2 regions of the Variovorax sp. R-27 genome follow, and region 1 is predicted to be linked to the other one. Evidence: riboswitches for the same ligand, from Rfam matches in the RefSeq annotation. Region 1 holds a riboswitch; the other holds the start of a gene.
The links. Region 1 has a riboswitch for thiamine pyrophosphate ahead of ACN9MV_RS14690 (purine-cytosine permease family protein). Riboswitches for the same ligand answer to the same signal wherever they lie in the genome.
Positions count from the first base shown of each region.

Region 2: another riboswitch for thiamine pyrophosphate. It lies ahead of thiC (phosphomethylpyrimidine synthase ThiC); the one in region 1 lies ahead of ACN9MV_RS14690 (purine-cytosine permease family protein).

Region 1 is NZ_CP183984.1:3,160,136-3,170,918, reverse strand. Features, by position in the region: gene ACN9MV_RS14730 (phosphoadenosine phosphosulfate reductase family protein) at 1-292, shown strand, start outside; gene cysD (sulfate adenylyltransferase subunit CysD) at 336-1,277, shown strand; gene ACN9MV_RS14720 (sulfate adenylyltransferase subunit 1) at 1,277-2,617, shown strand; gene fdxA (ferredoxin FdxA) at 2,661-2,990, shown strand; gene ACN9MV_RS14710 (NAD(P)/FAD-dependent oxidoreductase) at 2,948-4,018, shown strand; gene ACN9MV_RS14705 (aspartate aminotransferase family protein) at 4,015-5,319, opposite strand; gene ACN9MV_RS14700 (TetR/AcrR family transcriptional regulator) at 5,434-6,168, shown strand; gene ACN9MV_RS14695 (adenylate/guanylate cyclase domain-containing protein) at 6,155-8,047, opposite strand; TPP riboswitch at 8,249-8,349, shown strand; gene ACN9MV_RS14690 (purine-cytosine permease family protein) at 8,425-9,774, shown strand; gene thiD (bifunctional hydroxymethylpyrimidine kinase/phosphomethylpyrimidine kinase) at 9,713-10,567, opposite strand; gene ACN9MV_RS14680 (FAD-dependent oxidoreductase) at 10,612-10,783, shown strand, end outside.
Region 2 is NZ_CP183984.1:6,164,549-6,175,331, forward strand. Features, by position in the region: gene ACN9MV_RS28935 (AMP-binding protein) at 1-1,430, opposite strand, end outside; gene ACN9MV_RS28940 (isovaleryl-CoA dehydrogenase) at 1,448-2,620, opposite strand; gene ACN9MV_RS28945 (AraC family transcriptional regulator) at 2,763-3,791, shown strand; gene ACN9MV_RS28950 (thioredoxin family protein) at 3,862-4,188, opposite strand; gene ACN9MV_RS28955 (HAD family hydrolase) at 4,240-4,932, opposite strand; gene thiC (phosphomethylpyrimidine synthase ThiC) at 4,996-6,879, opposite strand; TPP riboswitch at 6,970-7,075, opposite strand; gene ACN9MV_RS28965 (YchJ family protein) at 7,102-7,536, opposite strand; gene ACN9MV_RS28970 (hybrid sensor histidine kinase/response regulator) at 7,593-9,365, opposite strand; gene ACN9MV_RS28975 (helix-turn-helix transcriptional regulator) at 9,545-10,291, shown strand; gene iaaH (indoleacetamide hydrolase) at 10,284-10,783, opposite strand, start outside.

The DNA.
Region 1 (10,783 bases):
TGCCGCCTTCACTGAAGAAGTGAAGCTGGAGCCCTTTGCCCGCGCGCTGCGCGAGACGGCACCGAAGGTCTGGTTCACCGCACTTCGGGCCACCGACACGGCCGTGCGCGCGCAGATGGACCCGGTCAGCGTCAATCCGGACGGCCTGATCAAGGTCGCGCCGCTGCTGCACTGGTCGTCCAAGGAGTTGTACGAGTACTGCGAGGCGCACGGCCTGCCGAACAACTTCGACTACGTGGACCCGACCAAGGGCGAAGACAACCGCGAGTGCGGATTGCATCTCGCGCACTGAGAGCCAACGGCTCACCGATCCTCTGCATCCAGCACCCCATCCGATGAACGCCCGTACCGAAACCGAACTGCTGCTGTCGCCAGCGCACCTCTCCAACACGCACCTCGATGCGCTGGAAGAAGAAACCATCTTCATCCTGCGCGAGGTCGCGGCCGCCTTCGAGCGCCCCACCCTGCTGTTCTCGGGCGGCAAGGATTCGCTGGTGCTGCTGAAGTGCGCGGAAAAGGCCTTCGGCGTGGGCCGCATTCCCTACCCGCTGCTGATGATCGACACCGGCCACAACTTCCCTGAAGTGACGGCCTATCGTGACCAGCGCGCAAAGGAACTGGGCGCCGAGCTGATCGTGCGCAGCGTCGAAGATTCGATGAAGCGCGGCACCGTGCGCCTGGCCCATCCGGGCGAGTCGCGCAATGCGCACCAGTCGGTGACGCTGCTCGAAGCGATCGAAGAATTCCGCTTCGACGCACTGATCGGCGGCGCCCGCCGCGACGAGGAAAAGGCCCGCGCCAAGGAACGCATCTTTTCGCACCGCGACAGCTTCGGCCAATGGCAGCCCAAGGACCAGCGCCCCGAGCTGTGGACGCTGTTCAACACCCGCCTTGCGCCGGGCGAGCACTTCCGCGTGTTCCCGATCTCGAACTGGACCGAACTCGACGTGTGGCAATACATCGAGCGCGAGCATGTCGGCCTGCCGTCGATCTACTACACGCACAAGCGTGAAGTGGTGGAGCGCCGCGGCCTGCTGGTGCCGGTGACCGAGCTCACCCCGCCGCGCGACGGCGAAACGGTACAGGTGCGCGACGTGCGCTTTCGCACCGTGGGCGACATCACGACCACCTGCCCGGTCGAGAGCCTCGCGGCCGACGCGGGCGACGTGGTGCTGGAGACGCTGTCGGTCGACGTCAGCGAGCGCGGCGCGACCCGCATGGACGACATGACGTCCGAAGCATCCATGGAAAAACGCAAGAAAGACGGTTACTTCTGATGAGCGCGACGACGACTGCTACCCCTGTGAACACCGACGTCCACGGCGACACCGGCACCGCGCTGCGCTTCATCACCTGCGGCTCGGTCGACGACGGCAAGAGCACGCTCATCGGCCGCCTGCTGGTCGACAGCAAGACCGTGCTGCAAGACCAGCTGGCCGGCGTGCAGCGCGGCGGCGAAACCGACCTCGCCCTGCTGACCGACGGCCTCTCGGCCGAGCGCGAGCAAGGCATCACGATCGACGTGGCCTACCGCTACTTCTCGACCGCCAAGCGCAAGTTCATCATCGGCGACGCACCGGGCCACGAGCAGTACACGCGCAACATGGTCACGGCCGCCTCGGCCGCCGACGCCGCCGTGGTGCTGGTCGACGCAACCAAGCTGGCCTGGGCCGCCGAAGTGGAAGACGGCACCGTGGTCAAGCGCGAACTGCTCCCGCAGACGCGCCGCCACACGCTGCTGTGCCATCTGCTGCGCGTGCAGTCGATCGTGTTCGCGGTGAACAAGCTCGACGCCATCGACGACGCCGGCCTCGCCTTCGAACGCATCTCGACCGCGCTGAACGCCTTTGCCGAAGCGGCTGGCGTGCAGGTGGCGGGCATCGTGCCGATCTCGGCGCTCAAGGGCTGGAACGTGGCCACGCGCCATGCCGACTGGGTCGGCTACGAAGGCCCGAGCCTGCTCGAGCTGCTCGAGGAGCTGCCCGTCACGGCGCAGGACGAGGACGTGCCCTTCGCCTTTCCGGTGCAGTGGGTCGAGAAGTTCTCTTCTTCCGCCGACACCTCGCAGGGCCGCCGCGTGTTCTGGGGCCGCGTCGCCTCGGGCCACGTGGAACCCGGCCAGCGCGTGACCGTGCTGCCGAGCAATCAGACCGCCACGGTCGCGCAGGTGCTGAGCCACACGCGCCAGCCGAAGGCGGTGCATGCAGGCCACAGCGCCGGCATCGTGCTCGACCGCGAGGTCGATGTGTCGCGCGGCGACTGGCTGCTGGCGCCCGGCGCCTTCGAGCCGGTGCGCGAGATCACCGCCACCGTGGCCTGGCTCGACGACGAGCCGCTGGTCGCGGGCCGCGTGTACTGGGCGCTGCAGGGTCACCGCTGGGTCAAGGCCAAGGTGGCGCGCATCGTCGATCGCGTGAACATCACGACGCTCGAATCGGAGCCGGCAACGCAGCTGGAAGCCAATGCCATCGGCGACGTGGTGCTGGCATTGCAGCAGCCGCTGGCCGTGCTTCCCTTCACGCAATCGCGTGCATTGGGCTCCCTGGTGCTGGTCGATACGGCCTCCCACAAGACCGCTGCTGCCGTGCTTGTGCAGCCCGCCGCCGCAAAGGCCTAAAATCTCGGGTTTCCCCCGATCTCACACTGACGTTAAAAGACAAATGACTCACGTCGTCTCCGAAGCCTGCATCCGTTGCAAATACACCGACTGCGTGGACGTTTGCCCCGTCGACTGCTTCCGCGAAGGTCCCAACATGTTGGTGATCGACCCGGACGAATGCATCGACTGCGCGGTCTGCATCCCCGAATGCCCGGTCAACGCGATCTACGCCGAGGAAGACCTGCCGGCCAACCAGATCGCCTTCATCAAGATCAACGCCGAGCTGGCCCTGGCCGACGGCTGGAAGAGCATCACCAAGCGCAAGCCCGCCCTGCCTGACGCCGAAGAGTGGAAAGACAAGACGGACAAGATCGGGGAGCTGGTGCGCTGAGCACCTTGGCTACCCCCATCGAAACCGACGCCCTGATCGTCGGTGCCGGCCCCGTGGGGCTGTTCCAGGCCTTCCAGCTGGGCCTGCTCGAAATCTCCTGTCATATCGTCGATGCACTGCCCGCCGCGGGCGGCCAGTGCGTGGCGCTGTATGGCGACAAGCCGATCTACGACATTCCCGGCACGCCGGTGACCAGCGGGCGCGGTCTGGCGCAGTCGCTGTTGCAGCAGGTGGCGCCGTTCAAGCCGCAGTTTCATTTCGGCGAGCAGGTTGCCACGCTGGAGCGCCAGGCTGACGACCGGTTGCTGCTGACGACTTCGGTCGGCACCGCCTTCCTGGCGAAGACGGTGTTCATCGCGGCCGGCGTCGGGGCCTTCGTACCCAAGCGCATCACCATCGAAGGCATCGCGCAGTTCGAAGGCAGCTCGCTCTTCTATCACCCCGATTCGCTGGACCGCTTCGCCGGGCAGACAGTGGTGGTGAATGGCGGCGACGACATCGCGCTCGAAACGGCCATCGCGCTCACGGCGATCGCGAAGCAGGTCACGCTGGTGCACCGGCGCGACGGCTTCCAGGCTGACGAGGCCAACATCTCAGCTATGCGCGCCCTCGTGGCCGCGGGCAAGCTGGCCTTCAAGGTCGGCCAGCCCACTGCCTTTGACGGCAAGCAACTGCAGATCACCACGCCTGACGCCACCACGGTCGATCTGCCGCTCGACGCGCTGATCGCATGCCTGGGCATCTCGCCGCGCCTCGGCCCCATCGCCGACTGGGGCCTGGAGTTGGAGCGCAAACAGGTGCCTGTCGACACCGAGAAATACGAAACCCGCGAGCGCGGTGTGTTCGCGGTGGGCGACATCAACACCTACCCGGGCAAGAAGAAGCTCATCGTCTGCGGCTTCCACGAGGCCACTCTGGCCGCCTGGGGCGCCACGGCCATCGTGTTCCCGGGCAAGGCCGTGCCGCTACAGTACACGACCACCAGCACGCGTCTGCACGAGCTGCTGGGCGTTTCCGGCTCCCGTTAACGCGCGCCAGGCAGCAGCGCCCGGTATTCGCCGATGAAGCTGCCGATGGCGGCCACGTAGCGGTCGATATCCGCATCCGCCAATGGCAGCGACAGCACGACGAAGCCGCGCGGCGAGGTGTAGATGCCCTCGCTCAGCAGGTGGAAAAAAAGCAGCTGACGCAGGCGGCCATCGACTGGTGCCAGATCGTCGACGCTGCGCACCTCGCCGCCCACGAAATGCGCGTTCATCAGCGAGCCCAGCCCGGTGAACTGCATCGCAACGCCCTCTTTCACGCACAGCGCATTGAGCCTCGCCCGCATCGCCTCGCCCCGCTCCGCCAGCGCGCCGGCCGCCTCGGGCGTGAACAGCTTGGTGAGGCCTGCATAACCGGCGGCCATCGTCAGCACGTTGTTGTTGAAGGTACCCGAGTGGGCCAGCGACCCGGTGCGCGGGTCGAACAGCGCCATCACGTCGGCACGCCCTCCGAAAGCGCCGAAGGACATGCCGCCGCCGATGTACTTGCCCAGTGTGGTGATGTCTGACCGAATGCCCAGCTTGTTCGCCAGCCCGTGCGGCGCCAGGCGGGAGGTCATCACCTCGTCGAAAACCAGCAACGCACCGACGCGCGTGGCCGATTCGCGCAGCGCCTGCAGGAAGTCGAGGCTCCCCGGAATGCAGCCGCTCGCCCCCTGCATCGGCTCGACCAGAACGGCGGCGATCTCGGCGCCGTGCCTTTCGATCTGCTCGCGCGCCGTTTGCGCATCGTTGTAGGGCAGCACCAGGAAATCGAACGGCACCGTCGTCGGCAGCGGCTTTGCGCCGAAACCCAGCACGCCACCGTGGTAGCCGCCCGCAAACACCACGATCTTGCGACGCCCCGTGAAGTGCAGCGCGGCAGTCAGCGCCATCAGGTTCGCCTCAGTGCCCGAGTTGGTGAAGCGCAACTGCTCGATCTGCGGAAAACGCTCACAGATAAGCCTTGCCAGCCGGCCTTCGAGCAGGTTGTGGCCCGTGAGGTTGATGCCGCTTTGCATCGCCTCGATGACGGCTTCACGGATCTCGGGTGCGGAGTGGCCGTAGACGCCGGCCGTGTACTCGGCGATGAAGTCGGCATAGCGGTGGCCGTCGGCATCCCACAGCGCAGCCCCCTCTCCCTTGGCAATGGTCAGCGGAAACGGCGCGTAGAACAGCACCGAACGGCTGTTGGCGCCGGGCATGTAGCGCGCCTGCTCCTCGAACTGATGGCGGCTGGCGGGGTTGCTCTCGGTGAAGCGCTGGTATGCGCCGGCAAGAGCCTGGTCGATGGCGGCATGGGTCATGGCGGATGTCCTTCGGGTGGTGATGCGATCGTCGTTTGCGGCGCAGTTTATTGGTCAGTGCTCAATTAATATTGTTTATACAGTCAACCCGGCTGCCGCACAATGGCCGCAACCATGACGAAGAAATCGCCTCCCAAGCCCCGTACGGCCGGCCGCCCCGCCGGCGGTGGCGGTCTGACGAAACAACGCATCGCCGAAGTCGCACTGGCGCAGATCGACGAATTCGGCCTGGGCGCCTTCAGCATGCGCGAGGTCGCGGCGCGGCTCGATGTCTATCCGGCCACCGTGCACTGGCACGTGAGCACGCGCGAGGCACTGCTGGCCGAAGTGGCCGCCACCGTCATGGCCGAAGTCACGCCGCCGCCCGGCAAGCTCGACTGGCAGGCATGGATCACCGAACTGTTCCGCCGCTGCCGCACCGCGGTGCGGCGCCACCCGAACGTGGCGCAGCTGCTGGGCGCGCAGCTGGTGTCGAACGGCAGCCTGCCGATCGAGCTGGTCGAAGGCGTGCTGGCGGCGCTGACCGAGGCCGGCTTCGAGGGCGAGCCGCTGCTGGAGGCCTACAACTGCGTGGTCGCCGCAATGCTGGGCTTCCTGACGATGGAGTTCTCGCCCCTGCCCGTGGACAACACCCAGGCCTGGGCCGAGGAGCTGCGCGAGCGCGTGCACACGATTCGCCCACTCGACCACCCGGTGCTCACGCGCAACCTGGCGCAACTGGCCAACAAAGCCTTCATCCTGCGCTGGGATAACGGCACCACCGTGCCGCTCGACAGCAGCTTCGAGCGACACATCCAGATCACCATCGACGGGCTGGAGGCGTTCGCGCGCAAGGTCAGGGCTGCGTAGGCCCGAACAGCTCGTACAGCACCATGCGCGCCTGCCTGCCGCGCAGCTCGGTCGTTTCCTCGATGCGGCGGGTGGCGAGCCGCCCACCCAGTCCCTCGAATGTCGTCTGCGAGATCAGCGTACGCGTGCCCAGTTCCTTGTTGGCGCCCTCGATGCGGCTTGCCGCATTGATCGCGTCGCCGATGGCGGTGTAAGACAGCCGGTTGCTCGACCCGAGCACGCCCGCGATCACGTGGCCGGTGTGGATGCCTACGCGCGTGCGGAACTCGTGCAGGCCTTCGCCCCGCCACTTGCCGTTGAGCACGTCCATTTCGGCATGCAGTTCGAGCGCCGCGACGCAGGCCCGGTATTCCGCATCCTCCAGGTCGGACGGCGCGCCCCACAGCACCATGATGCCGTCGCCCATGAACTTGTCGACCACGCCGCCATGCCGCGCAAAGATACCGGCCGCCAGGTTGAAGTACTCGGTCAGCTGCCTCACGAGCACGTCGGCTTCCATCGATTCGGAGATGGTGGTGAAGCCCTCCACGTCGGTGAACATCGCGGTGATGCGGCGCGGCGAGCCGCTGGGCGCGAGCGCGTGGCCCTCGGCGACGAGCTGGCGGATGATGTCCACCGGCACGAACTTGCGAAAGGCCTGCAGGCTGCGCGCCGATTCGTCCAGCGCCTGGTTCAGATGCTGGATCTCCAGAACCCGGCTCGGCTCGAGCGGCAGGTTGTCTAGCTCCAGCCGCCCGATGCGGCGCGCGACAAGCGCGAGGTTTTCGATCGGCTGGGTCACGAGCTTCGACAGCCGCAGCGAGATGAACAGCGCGATGCCGAGAAAACTCAGCGTCAGCAGCAGCGCCCAGAGCACCGAACGATGCAGGCCCCCGAGCAGCAGGTCTTCGGGCTCCCAGCTGACGAGTTGCCACCGGGTGTGCGGGATGTGCGAGGTCTGCACGAGGTATTTGCGCCCTTCATGCTCGATGGAAAAAGCCATGTCGTCGGCGCCACCCGCCTTGCCCGCGGCAAGCATGCGCGCATGCAAGGCACCAAGCACGCCGGTGTCTGGCGACTCCAGTTCGCGCACCGGGTCGGGGTGGTCGCTGCGCGCGATCACGTGATGGTCGGCGCTCAGCAAGGCGCTCTCGCCGGTCCCCAGCGCGCCGAAGATGCGCACGAGCTTCGACAGATGCCCCAGCGACACGTTGCCGTCGATCACGAGCCGGCGTGTGTGCCCCTCGTCATCGACACGTGCGCTGGGCAATGAATGGCCGATTGCAAGCTCCTGTGAGTCGCTCATCAGGAAAGGCTGGGTCCACACGGGTCCATGCGCCTTCATGGCCTCCCGGTACCAGGTGCGCTTCTCGGGGTCGAAGTCGCTGCGATAGGCCGTGATGGCCGTCGTAGCAAAGCGCTGCTTCGCGTCGCCGCCCTCGGCGTCGGGCGAGCGCTTGTACTGCCAGGTTTCGGTGCTGAAGTCGGGGCCGCGCAACACCTGCCGGATAGCCGGGGTCGGGTAGCGCACAGCCATCAAGACGTGGCCGTCGTCGGTGGCCACGTTGATGCTGTCGAGCTCGGGGGTCTGCTCGAGCATGGTCCAGAGCATCTCGGCGGTCTGTTCGCCATCCTCGCCGGTGGCGTGCACGCTGGGAGAGTCGGCAATCGATCGGATGACTCCCTCGGTCTTGGCGAGGAAGGCGAGCACGTTGTCCTCGACCCGGTCATGGTTGATCTTGTGCGAGGCCGTGCCCACCCTGGACACCAGCTTCTCAGCGGCCCAGTAGCCGAATGCCACCAGCAGCAGCGACTGCAACAGCGCGACGGCGCAGATGATGGTGCCTACGTCGACCCTGAAGCGCCGTAGGCCGGTGCCAGCGAAATCCCTATCTGCCATGCAAGTCCTTCTTCATTTCTTGTTCCTGCTCGCTTATCGGCGCGCGCTCCCGTTTCTTTGATTGGCAGTTCTTCTTTGGACGCCGATTCTCTCGTGGCCTGTGCACGCTCTGCGGGTTTTCCCTGCCTCGCAAAGGCACGCATGCTGTTGCGGCTTCCCCGCAGGGGATAAACTCCGGCCCGCGCCGTGGGTTCCTCGCGGCGTACTTGCTAGGGGTGTTGGGCGGCTTGCCGTCCGGCTGAGAAAGTCCCTTTGAACCTGATTGAGGTAATCCTCGCGCAGGGAAGCTGGTCCGGTGGCCTCTCACGTTCTCTCGCGTGACGGCCGTGTCGCTCGGGCCCCGCCCACCTGCCAAACCTTTGCACTGGAGCAAATGGATGGCAAACGACAACAACAACGACGCGACCGTCTCGAACGAGGCGCTGACGCCGCTGCCCGCGTCCCAACGCGTGTTCGGCTGGCACGACCATGCCTCGCTCTGGTTCAGCCTCGGCGTGGGCCTGCTGGTGATGCAGATCGGCGCCTACCTCGTGCCGGCCGTGGGCACGCGCGATGCGGTCATTGCCATCGTGCTCGGCTCCTGCGTCGGCGCCGGCCTGCTGGCCTGGACCGCGCGGCTGGGCTGCGAGAGCGGCCTGGCGAGCGCCGGCCTGATGCACGCCACCTACGGAAGCGCCTTCGCCCGGCTGCCGGTGCTGCTCAACATCGTGCAGCTGGTGGGCTGGACCACCTTCGAACTGGTCATCATGCGGGAAGGTACGCAGGCCATCGGCCAGTCGGTGGTCGGCCCCTCGCTGGGCACCGCCTGGGGCGGCGTGCTGACCACGCTGCTGTGGGGCGCGGTGCTGCTGGCGCTGCTCGCGGGCTCGATGGTCAAGCTGGTGAGGCGCTTCGTGAGCCGCTTCGGCTTGCCGCTGGTGGTGCTGTCGCTGCTCTGGCTCACATGGCAATTCGCGACACGGCTGCAAGCCAAGGGCCTGGATGCCTTCTGGGCACGTCCGGGCGACGGCACGATGGGCATGTTCAGCGCGCTCGATCTCGTGATTGCGATGCCGGTGTCGTGGCTGCCGCTGGTGGCCGACTACGCGCGACACGGCAAACGCAGTGCACCCGGCAAGGGCGGCCTGGGCAGCGCGTTCAGCGGCACCTGGATCGGCTATGCGCTGGCGAACATCTGGTGCTACGCATTGGGCGTGATGGTGGTGAGCGTGGCCGAGCCCGGCGTGAGCCTCGTCACCGCGCTGCTGCTGGCGCAAGGCGGACTGGTGGCGCTGGGCCTGATCCTGATCGACGAGCTCGACAACGCGTACGGCGATGTCTATTCGGGCTCGGTCTCCACGCACAGCCTGCTGCCGCGATGGAGCGTGAAGCGCTGGGGCCTGCTGCTGGCCGCGCTGTGCATCGCATTGGCGCTGGTGCTGCCGATGCACACGCTGGAGCCCTTCCTGCTGCTTCTGAGCTCGGTGTTCGTGCCGCTGTACGGCGTGATCATCGGGCGGCTGGGCAGCGGCCAGTCGGTATCACTGGCCGGTACGCGCCAGATCGACTTCGGCGCGGCGCTGATCTGGATCGCGGGCATCGCGGCGTATCACGCGCTGGCCAAGTGGGCGCCGCAGTTCGGCTCTGCCCTGCCAACGCTGGCGGCGACCTTCGTGCTGGCCTGGCTCAGCCGGCCGAAGCTGACAACGGCAGGCGGTGCGTCGGCACTGGCGCAAAGCCGTGGTTGAGGGGGCCATGACCCGCGCCGATCTTCACATCCGCACCGGCAGCCATCGCGCCGAGGATGTAGGCGCGTGCCCGCTCGACCGCCTCGGGCAGCGCCGCACCCAACGCAAGGTGCGCGGCAATGGCGGACGACAGCGTGCATCCCGTGCCGTGCAGGTTGCGGCTGGCAATGCGCCTGGAAGCCAGGCGCCTGCGCTCACCGCCGGATTGCAGCAGCACGTCGACCACCTCATCGCCCGGCAGATGGCCGCCCTTGAGCAGCACTGCCTTCGCGCCGAGCGCGAGCAACTCGTTTGCCGCGTCATCGAGCGCATCGACGCCATCGATGGCATGGCCGATCAGCAAGGCCGCCTCGTCGAGATTGGGCGTGACGACCACGGCGCGCGGGAACAGTTCGCGCACCAGCACCTGCACCGTCTCGGCGGCGATCAGGCGGTCGCCGCTGGTGGCGACCATCACGGGGTCGAGCACCACGTTCTTCAGCTGGTAGCGGTCGATGGCCCAGGCCACCACCTCGACCACCTCGGGCGCATGCAGCATGCCGAGCTTGACGGCATCGACGCCGATGTCTTCCACCACGGCCTGGATCTGCGCCTTGAGGAAATCGGGCGGCACACCGTGGATGCCCGATACGCCGAGCGTGTTCTGCGCGGTGAGCGCGGTGATGGCCGTCATGCCGTAGCAGCCAAGGGCCGCGAAGGTCTTGAGATCGGCCTGGATGCCGGCGCCGCCGCCGCTGTCGGAGCCGGCGATGGAAAGCACGCGTGCGTAGCGCTGGGTGGGTCCTTGGGTCATGCCGAAAATTATCGGCGGTATCGGCAATGCGAAGGAGCACGGCTGTGAGCCTTCCTTTTCAATCGGCCGCCATCCTCGGCGCGGGCCTCATGGGCCGCCTGCTGGCGGCAACGCTCGCGCAGGCTGGCTGCAAGGTCGATGTGCTCGAAGCTGGCAGTCCCGATGCCGAAGGCGCAGCCGCACGCGTGGCCGCGGCAATGCTCGCGCCGCTTGCCG
Region 2 (10,783 bases), 3.0 Mb from region 1:
CCGACGACCTGCACGTCCTGCACCTTCGGGTGGCGGTACAGAAATTCTTCGATCTCGCGCGGGTAGATGTTCTCGCCGCCGCGGATCACCATGTCCTTGATGCGGCCGACGATGTTGACGTAACCCTCGCCGTCCATGGTCGCGAGGTCGCCGGTGTGCATCCAGTGCTCGGCGTCGATGGCTTCGCGGGTCTTGACCTCGTCGTCCCAGTAGCCGTGCATGACGGAGTAGCCGCGCGTGCACAGCTCGCCCGACTGGCCGGCCGGCATAACGGCACCGGTCTCGGGGTCGACGATCTTCACTTCGAGGTGCGGCTGCACCGTGCCCACGGTCGACACGCGGCGGTCCAGCGGCGTGTCGGTGCTGCTCTGGCAGCTCACGGGGCTGGTCTCGGTCATGCCGTAGGCGATGGTGATCTCGCTCAGGTGCATCTCGCTGACCACGCGCTTCATCACCTCGATAGGGCAAGGCGAGCCGGCCATGATGCCGGTGCGCAGCGTCGACAGGTCGAACTCCTTGAAGCGCGGATGGTCGAGCTCGGCGATGAACATGGTGGGCACGCCGTGCAGGCCGGTGCACTTCTCTGCCTGCACGGTCTCGAGCACGGTGAGCGGGTCGAAGCCGTCGTTCGGGTACACGATGGCCGAGCCGTGCGTGAGGCAGGCCAGGTTGCCCAGCACCATGCCGAAGCAGTGATACAGCGGCACTGGAATGCACAGCCTGTCGGCGGGCGAGAGCTTCATGCACTCGCCGATGAAGAAGCCGTTGTTCAGGATGTTGCGGTGCGTGAGCGTCGCGCCCTTGGGAAAGCCCGTGGTGCCGCTGGTGAACTGGATGTTGATGGGGTCGGTGGCCTTCAGCGTCTTCTGGACTTTGGCGATGCGGGGATCGCTGGCATCGCCGCTTGCGAGCAGTTGCGAGAAGCGCTGCATGCCAGGCTGCTCCCCCCCCTGCCCGGCCTTGTCGATCCAGAAGGTATGGGCCAGTTGTGGCACACGCTTCGGGCCCAGTTCGCGCAGCATGCCGAGGTAGTCGCTGGTCTTGAACTGCGCCATCGTCACCAGCGCCTTGCAGCCGACCTTGTTGAGCGCGTACTCGAGCTCTGAAGTGCGGTAAGCGGGATTGATGTTGACGAGGATCAGGCCGACCTTGGCGGTGGCGATCTGCATCAGCACCCACGCCACGTTGTTGTGCGACCAGATGCCGACGCGATCGCCGGGCGCAAGGCCGAGGTTCAGCAACGCGCTGGCGAGTTTGTTCGATTCGGCCTGCAGCTCGCGGTAGGTGTAGCGCTGGCCTTCGTGGCGACTGACGAGCGCCTCGCGGTCGGGCTGCTTGCCGACCATGTCGTCGAAGAAGTCGCCGATGGGTTGTTCGATGAGGGGGACATCGGTGGCGCCTTGCGCCATGCTTTGGGTCAAGAGCGCCATGGCGATGCGTCCTTCCTTCAGGCGGTTTCGGAGAACAGCTCGCGGCCGATCAGCATGCGGCGGATTTCGCTGGTGCCCGCGCCGATCTCGTACAGCTTGGCATCGCGCCACAGCCGCTCGACCGGAAAGTCCTTCGTGTAGCCAACGCCGCCCAGCGCCTGGATTGCCTCGCCGGCCATCCACGTCGCCTTCTCGGCCGAGTACAGGATGGCGCCGGCCGCATCCTTGCGGAAAGTGCGTGCATGGTCGTTGCGGTCGCAGGCCTTGCCCACGGCGTACACATAAGCACGCGTGGCCTGCCAGGTCGAATACATGTCAGCCAGCTTGCCCTGCATGAGCTGGAACTCGCCGATGCTCTGGCCGAACTGCTTGCGCTCGTGGATGAAGGGCAGCACCGCGTCCATGCACGCAGCCATGATTCCGAGCGGGCCACCCGAGAGCACTGCGCGTTCGTAGTCGAGGCCGCTCATCAGCACCCTTGCGCCCTGGCCTTCTCCGCCGAGCACGTTCTCTTCCGGCACTTCGCAGTTGTCGAAGAACAGCGGGAAGGTGTTGGAGCCGCGCATGCCGAGCTTGTCGAGCTTGGTGCCGGCGGAAAAGCCCTTGAAGTTCTTCTCGACGATGAAGGCCGTCATGCCGCGCGCGCCCATCTCGGGCTCGGTCTTGGCGTAGATGACCAGCGTGTCGGCGTCGCCGCCGTTGGTGATCCACATCTTGCCGCCGTTGAGCACGTAGTAGCCGTTCTTCTTCTCGGCCTTGAGCTTCATGCTCACCACGTCGGAGCCGGCGTTGGGCTCGCTCATGGCCAGCGCGCCGACGTGCTCGCCGCTCACCAGCTTGGGCAGGTATTTCTTCTTCTGTGCGTCGCTGCCGTTGCGGTGGATCTGGTTCACGCACAGGTTGGAGTGCGCGCCGTAAGACAGGCCCACCGAGGCTGAGGCGCGCGAGACTTCTTCCATGGCCACGATATGCGCCAGGTAGCCCAGCTCGGTGCCGCCGAATTCCTCTTTCACCGTCATGCCGTGCAGGCCGAGGTCGCCGAGCTTCTTCCACAGGTCGTGCGGGAACAGGTTGTCGCGATCGATGTCGGCGGCGCGGGGAGCGATTTCGTTGGCGGCGAAGTCCTGGATGGCGCTGCGCAGCGAGTCGATGGTGTCGCCCAGGTCGAAGTTCAGGCCGGGATCGTGCATGGGGTTTGTCTCCTCTGAAGGGGTCTGCGCGCAATGCCACCCGCGCTGGGTGGCGCTTGCGAAAGATCGCAGCTTACGCCTCGTCGTGCCGCAATTGGCGCCACAATGGTTGCAAATTACGCCACGACCGATCCGTCGAGCCATGTCGCCCCCGTCGTTCCTCAGACCCGCCCGCGCCGTCACGCCGATGGCCTTCGTGAGAGCTATCGTGCAGGGCTACGAGCGCTACGGCATGGACCCCGCCGAGGCGCTGAAGGCGGCACAGATCACGCCGCGCGAACTGGCCCGGCCGGGCGCGCGGGTGACGGCCGCGCAGTTCGAGGTGCTGTCGGGCCACGCCATGCAGGAGCTCGACGACGAAACACTCGGCTGGTTCTCGCGGCGCCTGCCCTGGGGCACCTACGGCCTGCTGTGCCGCGCCTCACTGAGCTCGCCCGACCTGGGCGTGGCCATCAAGCGCTGGTGCCGCCACCACCGGCTGCTGACCGAGGACATCGGCCTGTCGCTCGAAGTGGCCGGCGGCGTGGCCACGCTGCGCATCGCCGAGAACGTCCCGCTGGACGACGCCTTCCGCGAGTTCTGCCTGGTGACCACCCTGCGCTTCGTGCACGGCTACATGTGCTGGGCCATCGACTCGCGCATCTCGCTGCGACACGCGAGCTTTCCGTTTGCCGCGCCACCGCACAGCGACGCCTATCCGCTGATGTTCACGCCAGACGTGCGCTTCGACGCGCCGCAGGCGGGCATCAGTTTCGACGAGCGCTATCTCGCCCTGCCCTTGCAGCGAGACGAACGCGCGCTGCGCACCATGCTCAGGCGCGCACTGCCGCTCACAATCCTGCAGTACCGGCGCGACCGCCTGCTGGGCCAGCGCGTGCGCGAACTGCTGCGTTCGCGCGCCAGCGAGGCCACCACCGCCGAGGCGCTGGCCGGGCTGCTCAACGTGTCGAGCCGCACGCTGCACCGGCAACTGCACGAGGAAGGCACTTCGCTGCAGGCGCTGAAGAACGAGGTGCGCCACGAGATGGCTGTCGACCTGTTGCGCCGCACCACGCGGCCTGTCAAGCAGGTGGCGCTGGCCGTGGGGTTTCGCAACGAGAAGAGTTTTTCGCGGGCGTTCCTGCAGTGGACGGGGTATGCGCCTCGCGACTTTCGGCAGCAGGGGCTGTAGCGGAGGGCGTTTGGGGCACGTTCGGGGTGCGTGCGAATGACACCGGGTACTCCCCTCCGGGAATGACGCGTCAGCTAGGCTGCGCGATCAACTCAAGCGCGTCGGCAATCGACTGACTGTCCTCAGGCCGCACCAGCTTCGCAACCTGCTTGCCGTCACGCATGAACACCAGCGTAGGCCAGAGCCGCACGTTGAACGAACGACCCAGCGGACGCCCGCTGCCGTCTTCGACCTTGATGCGGCGAATGTCCGGGTACTTGGCAAAGGCCTCGGCGATGTTCGGCTGGGCGGCCTTGCAGATGCCGCACCAGTTGGTGCCGAACTCGACCACGGCAGGGCCGGTGAGCGCGTCGATCTCGCTGCGGTCGGGCTGCTCGGTTTTGTATTCGGAAGTCATGGGAAGTGGTTCCTGCTGCTCGGGAGTTGCGCCCTGCATTCCACCAGAAACTCAGGCCGCCTGCAGCCCGTAGCCCGAAAGCAGCGCCGGCAGTTCGGCCATGTCGCTGAACACTTTCACCGCGCCCACGCTGAGCAGAGGGCCGGGGCCGCTGTGGCCCGATTCGCCGGTGCTGTAGCCGAACACAGTGGCTCCTGCAGCCACGCCGGCCATTGCGCCGGTGACGGTGTCTTCGACGATGGCGCAGCGCTTCGGGTCGACGCCGAGGGCTTCCGCCGCAGCGAGATACACGTCGGGGTGCGGCTTGGAGCGCGGCATCTCGTGTCCGCTGAAGATGCGGCCCTGGAAATAGTCGAGCATGCCGACCTTCGCAAGCTGCAGTTCGACCTTGTGGCGGTCGGCACCGGAAGCGCAGGCGATGCGGCCCTTGAGCCTTGAATGGATTTCGCGGATGGCGGCGGGCGCGTGGGGAATGGCGACGAGGTCGCGCTCCAGCGCCTCATTGCGGCGGGCGCGGAAGGTCTTGAGCCAGTCGTCGGTGATCCTGACGCCGGTCTTCGTCTCGATGAGCGCCGCCTCGTCCTTCACCGCCTTGCCGGTGAAGGTGTTCATCGATTCCTCGGTCGTGATGTGCCAGCCGAGCTCGCCGAGCATTTCGGCGAGCACGCGGTTGGTGATGGGTTCGGAGTCGACGAGCACGCCGTCGCAGTCGAAGAGAACGGCGGAAAAAGGAAAGGGGGTCATTGCGGTGCCGGAGTTCGGTGATTGGCCCCATGGTAGCAACGCCCCCTTTTCGCAGGAGGAAGCTCAGGCTATCGGACGGATCGGGATGTACATCTCGCCGCCACCGGCCATGAATTCCTTCGACTTCTCTTCCATGCCCTCGGCCATGGCGGCTGCCTCGGCCACGCCCTTCTTCGCTGCGTATTCGCGCACTTCCTGCGTGATCTTCATCGAGCAGAACTTGGGCCCGCACATCGAACAGAAATGCGCCACCTTGCTCGAATCCTTCGGAAGCGTCTCGTCATGGAATTCGCGCGCGGTGTCGGGGTCGAGGCCCAGGTTGAACTGGTCCTGCCAGCGGAATTCGAAGCGCGCCTTGCTCAGCGCATCGTCGCGCGAGCGGGCCCCAGGGTGCCCCTTGGCCACATCCGCCGCATGCGCGGCGATCTTGTAGGCAATGATCCCCTGCTTCACGTCGTCGCGGTCCGGCAGCCCCAGGTGCTCCTTCGGAGTCACGTAGCAAAGCATCGCGGTGCCGGCCCAGCCGATCATGGCCGCGCCGATAGCACTGGCAATGTGGTCGTAGCCCGGCGCGATGTCGATGGTCAGCGGCCCGAGCGTGTAGAACGGCGCCTCGTGGCAGTGCTTGAGCTGCTCGTCCATGTTCGATTGGATCATGTGCATCGGCACGTGGCCCGGCCCTTCGATCATGGTCTGCACGTCGTGCTTCCATGCGATCTGCGTGAGTTCGCCCAGCGTGCGCAACTCGGCGAACTGCGCTTCGTCGTTGGCGTCGGCGCCCGAGCCGGGACGCAGGCCATCGCCGAGCGAGAAGCTCACGTCGTAGGCCTTCATGATGTCGCAGATGTCTTCGAAGTGCGTGTAGAGAAAGCTCTCCTTGTGGTGCGCGATGCACCACTTGGCCATGATCGATCCGCCGCGCGACACGATGCCCGTCATGCGGTCGGCCGTGAGGTGGATGAACGGCAGGCGCAGCCCGGCGTGGATGGTGAAGTAGTCGACGCCCTGCTCCGCCTGCTCGATCAGCGTGTCGCGATAGATCTCCCAGGTCAGGTCTTCGGCCACGCCGCCCACCTTCTCGAGCGCCTGGTAGATGGGCACCGTGCCGATGGGCACCGGCGAGTTGCGCACGATCCAGTCGCGCGTGGTGTGGATGTTCTTGCCGGTCGACAGGTCCATCACGTTGTCGGCGCCCCAGCGAATGGCCCACACCAGCTTCTCGACCTCTTCCTCGATGCTCGAGGTGACGGCCGAGTTGCCGATGTTGGCGTTGATCTTCACCTTGAAGTTGCGGCCGATGGCCATCGGCTCGACTTCGGGGTGGTTGATGTTCGCGGGAATGATCGCGCGGCCGCGGGCCACTTCGTCGCGCACGAACTCGGGCGTGATGATGCGCGGAATGGTCGCGCCCATCGGGTTGCCCATCACGCGCCTGGCGCGCTCTTCGTTGGCGAGGTACTCGGCCATCCACTCGCGCTTGCCGTTCTCGCGCAAGGCCACGTACTCCATTTCGGGCGTGACGATGCCGCGGCGCGCGTAGTGCATCTGCGTGACGTTGGCGCCCGACTTCGCGCGGCGCGGCGTGCGCTGCAGTGCCGAGGCGCCGGCGCGCAGTTCGGCCAGGCGTTGCGCGTCGCGGTCTTCGTTCTTGGCGCCGTCGTCAAGCGCGTGATGCGTGCGGCCTTCGTAACTTTCGGTGTCGTTGCGCTCCAGCACCCAGGCGCCGCGCACGTCGGGCAGGCCGCGGCGCACGTCGATCTCGACCTTCGGGTCTGTGTACGGGCCCGAGGTGTCGTAGAGCGACACGGTCTCGCCGTTGGTCAGCGCAACGTCGCGCACGGGCACGAACAGGTCGGGCCGGCTGCCCGGAATGACGCACTTGTGCGACGCGGGAAAAGGCTCGCGCGTCAGCGAAAGCAGCGTGGTGAACTTGTCGGGGGCATTCATCGGAGGCACTCCTTGTTGAGGAAAGGGTGCTCCGCAATCGCTCGGTGGGCTTCGGGAAGCCCGTCACGGAAGGGGGAGTGACGGACCGAAGTCAGGGAGTGCAGCTCTTCTTACGCCGGTATGACCCGGATCAAGTTCGCGGGTCGGCTGCTTTGCCATCTCAGCACGCCACATGCGTGCACCCCGGAGCGGGGCCGATTGTGCGGGCCTCGGCCCGGTGCGTCAACCCAGGGGTACTTGCAGGTCGCCGTCCAGGTAGTACCAGCGGTCGCCTTCGCGCACGAAGCGGCTGCGCTCGTGCAGGCGCGTGGCGGCACCCGTGGCCGCGCTGCGCTGACGCGCGACGAACTCGATTTCGGCATGGTCCGCGTCGAGCACCGAGCGCGAGCGGATGTCCAGCCCCAGCCACTTGACGCCCGGCTCGAACTCGATCGAGGCCGGCCGCTTCGACGCGTGCCAGGTGGCGAGCAGGTATTCGCCGCGCTCCAGCACGAAGGCCGAATAGCGCGAACGCATCAGCGATTCGGCGTCGGGCGCGGGCGTGTTCCCGAAATCGTCGAGATAGCGGCCACAGCACAGGGCGTAGCCGATGGGCTTGTCGCGGCGGTCTGTACGGCCGCAGGGGCAAGGTCCGGTGGTGGGATCGTTGGCGCTCATGAAGACCGCTATTGGAACACCTTGCGGGCCGGGCGCGGACAGGGCAAGCCCCGAGGCTAGGCAGGCCGGCTTGCGGCAATGGCTTCCTGCAGGGCCTGCGCGCCCGCCGGCTTGTAGATCAGCGCATAGCCCGCGCGCTCGACCTCGGCCCGCGTCGCATGCGCGGTTTCGCCGGTGAGGATGACGACGTTGCGCGCCTTGCCGACCGCCTGCAGGGCTTGCGCGGCGGCCAGGCCCGAGAGGCCGCTGCCCAGGCGCAGGTCGCTCAGCATCAGGTCGAACATGCCGCCGTGCTGCAGCGCCTCGCGCGGGTTTGCGGCCACCGCAACCTCGTGGCCCCAGCCGACGAGCAGCGAACGCATGGCTTCGCGCACGGGCTGCTCGTCGTCGAGCACGAGGATGCGGATCGGCGCCAGCGGTGCATTGCCGACAGGCTCCGGCAGCGCCTCGCCGGCCTGTACCTCGGATCCCGGCGGCGCGGCCGCCTCTTCCAGTACCAGCGAGAAGGTGCTGCCGCGGCCCGGCGCGGTGCGCACCTCGATGCGCGAACCCATCACGTGCGCCATGCTCGCCACCAGCGACAGGCCCAGCCCGAGGCCGCGGCTGCGGTCGCGGCCCGGGTTGTCGACCTGGAAGAACTCCTCGAACACATGCGTCTGGTGCTGCGCCTCGATGCCCACGCCCGAGTCGCGCACCTCGATGCGCCACGCGGGCACACCGCTGGGCGGGCGCTGCAGCCGCCGCGCGAAGACGAAGACGGTGCCCGCCGGCGTGTACTTGATGGCGTTGTCCACCAAGTTGCCGAGCAGCCGCGCGAGCATGCGCGCATCGGCGCGCACGACGGCCTCGGTCGGGCGAACGCGCAGATCGAGCCCCTTGGCATCGGCCAGCGCGGCGAAGCGGCCGTTCAGCGCCTCGAAGATCGGGTCCAGGTGCAGGGGCTCCAGCCGCACCGGGGCCACGCCGCCGTCGAGCTGCGCGATGTCGAGCAGGGCATCGACCGAAGCGCGCAATGCATCGACGCTGTCGCGCATGAAGCGCAGGTTGTCGGCGCTCGGCGCGCTGCGGGTGTTGAGCGCGTCGACGAAGATCGCCAGCGCATGCATCGGCTGGCGCAGGTCGTGGTTGGCTGCCGCGAAGATGCGCGCGCGCTGCGCCGCGAGCTGCGCCACGTGGTCGAGCTGGCGCGCGAGCGCATCGGCCAGACGCGCGTTCTCGAAGCCGTGCTCGATGGAACGCACGATCAGCCGGTTCTGCTTGCGCGCGTAGTACAGCGCGGCAAACATCTGCGAGACCACCAGGCAGCCCATGAGGATGGTCACGCTGCCCGGCTCCACCACCAGCCGCAGCGCCATGCCGAGGAACATCGGCACGCTGAAGCACAGCGCGGCCAGCCACCACTGCGCGAGCGCCGCGATGACGACGCTCGATACACCGCTGATGAAGAAATACATCAGCAAAATCAGCGTGAGGTTGTCGTGCGGAAAGAAGAGCCACGGCGCCAGCCCCCAGATCAGCCCCGGCACCAGCATGCGCACCTCCAGCCGCCGGCGCGTGCGCACTGCCGTGGCCACGTCGATGCTGGCCGGATCCACGCGGCGAAGGTGGCGGTGCCGCTGCCACTGCGAGGTGTGCACCAGCAGGCCCCACACCATCGCACCGGGGTTGCGCGTGAGTACGAGAAAAGTAATCCAGAAGATGGCCGCGACGGTGGCTGCCATCAGCGGTGTGTCGTAGGTGTCGTCCACGTAGGCCCGCGCGAGGCTCTGGTCGACCAGTGGATTGGGGTTGGGCGACTCGACCCAGTAGTCGCGCAGGCGGCGCAGCATTTGCCCCGGAAAAGGGGGGCGGCTGGAGCTGGAGGAAGACGACTGCATGGGCGAAGAAACCGGCTTTCGATTCTGCGCGCATTGCCTGCCAGAGCGCATCCCCTGCGGGCATCCACCCTTGGCGCGGCGCTTGCTAAACGTTAGCGTTACAACGGCTCCCTCGAGAAAGTCGGCGATGTATGTACCTCACAGGCTCTGAACAGCACGCACTGCGCGGCGTTTTCACGCTGCTGGCGGAAGACCGCGGCGAGCAGGAGATCCGCGAGCGCCTGGGCTGGGCGCTGCTCGACCTGCTGCATGCGGACCAGTTCGCCTCGTTCGTGTGGGACGCCGCCAGCGGCAGCTTCGGCGCGCGCGTGGCGCTGCACATGGACCCCGCGAATCTCGACAGCTATGCGCAGTGGCACCAGCACCACGACCCGATCACATTCGTGCTGCAGTCGCGGCGCCGCGCCACACGCGTGACCGAAGTGATGCCGCAGCGCGAGCTGATGCGCACCGCCTTCTTCAACGACTTTCTCGCGCGCGACGGGCTGCACTGGGGCATGAACCTGCATGCCTTCGAGGGCGAACGCGCGCTGGGAGACCTGCGCATCTGGCGCCGCAAGGGGCGCAGCGATTTCGGCGATCACGAGAAGGCGTTGCTCGACCTGATCGAGCCGGCGTTCGCGGGCGCCCTGCAACGGGCGCAGCGCGCGACTGCTCCGGCGTCCGGGGCGCGCGAAGCCGCGTGGGCCTTGCTGAGCGTGCGCGAGCAGGAAGTGGCCCGCTGCGTGCGCGAAGGGCTCACCGACAAGGAGATCGCGCGGCGCCTCGCGGTGGGCGTGCCCACCGTGCGCACCTACCTGCGGCGCATCTTCGACAAGCTGGGCATCGAGCGCCGCTCGGCGCTCGCAGGCTGGGCCATGCCGCTCGCGCTCACTTAGGCGCCGGCAGCCGGCCGAGCACCTGCTCCACCGCCATGCCCACGGCCAGCAGCTTGCGGTCGCTGCCGGCAGAGCCGTCCAGCTCCAGGCCCACGGGCAGGCCGCTGGTTGCGCCGAGGCCCGATGGCAACTGCACGCCCGGTATGCCGGCGTTGCTGCCCGGGTCGGTGTTCTGGATCAGCGAGTCGAAGTTCTTGGGGCTGCTGGCTTCGGCCCCCGCGGCCAGTGCCACGCGCGGCACCGTCGGGAACACCAGTGCGTCGAGCCTGTTCTTCGCGAAGGTGTCGCGGTAGAGCTTCTGCAGAGCGGGGCGCGCGACGCGCATCGCGTTCTCGTAGACCGGCTTCGCATCGACCACGCCACTGGCTGCGGGCAGCTTGCGCGGGATGACGAAGGTCTCGAAGGTGCCCTTGACGTCGGGGCTGGCGATGCCGGCCGTGAGCTGCGCAATGTCGATGCCCGTGCGGTACTTCGCGAGGTAGGTCACCATGT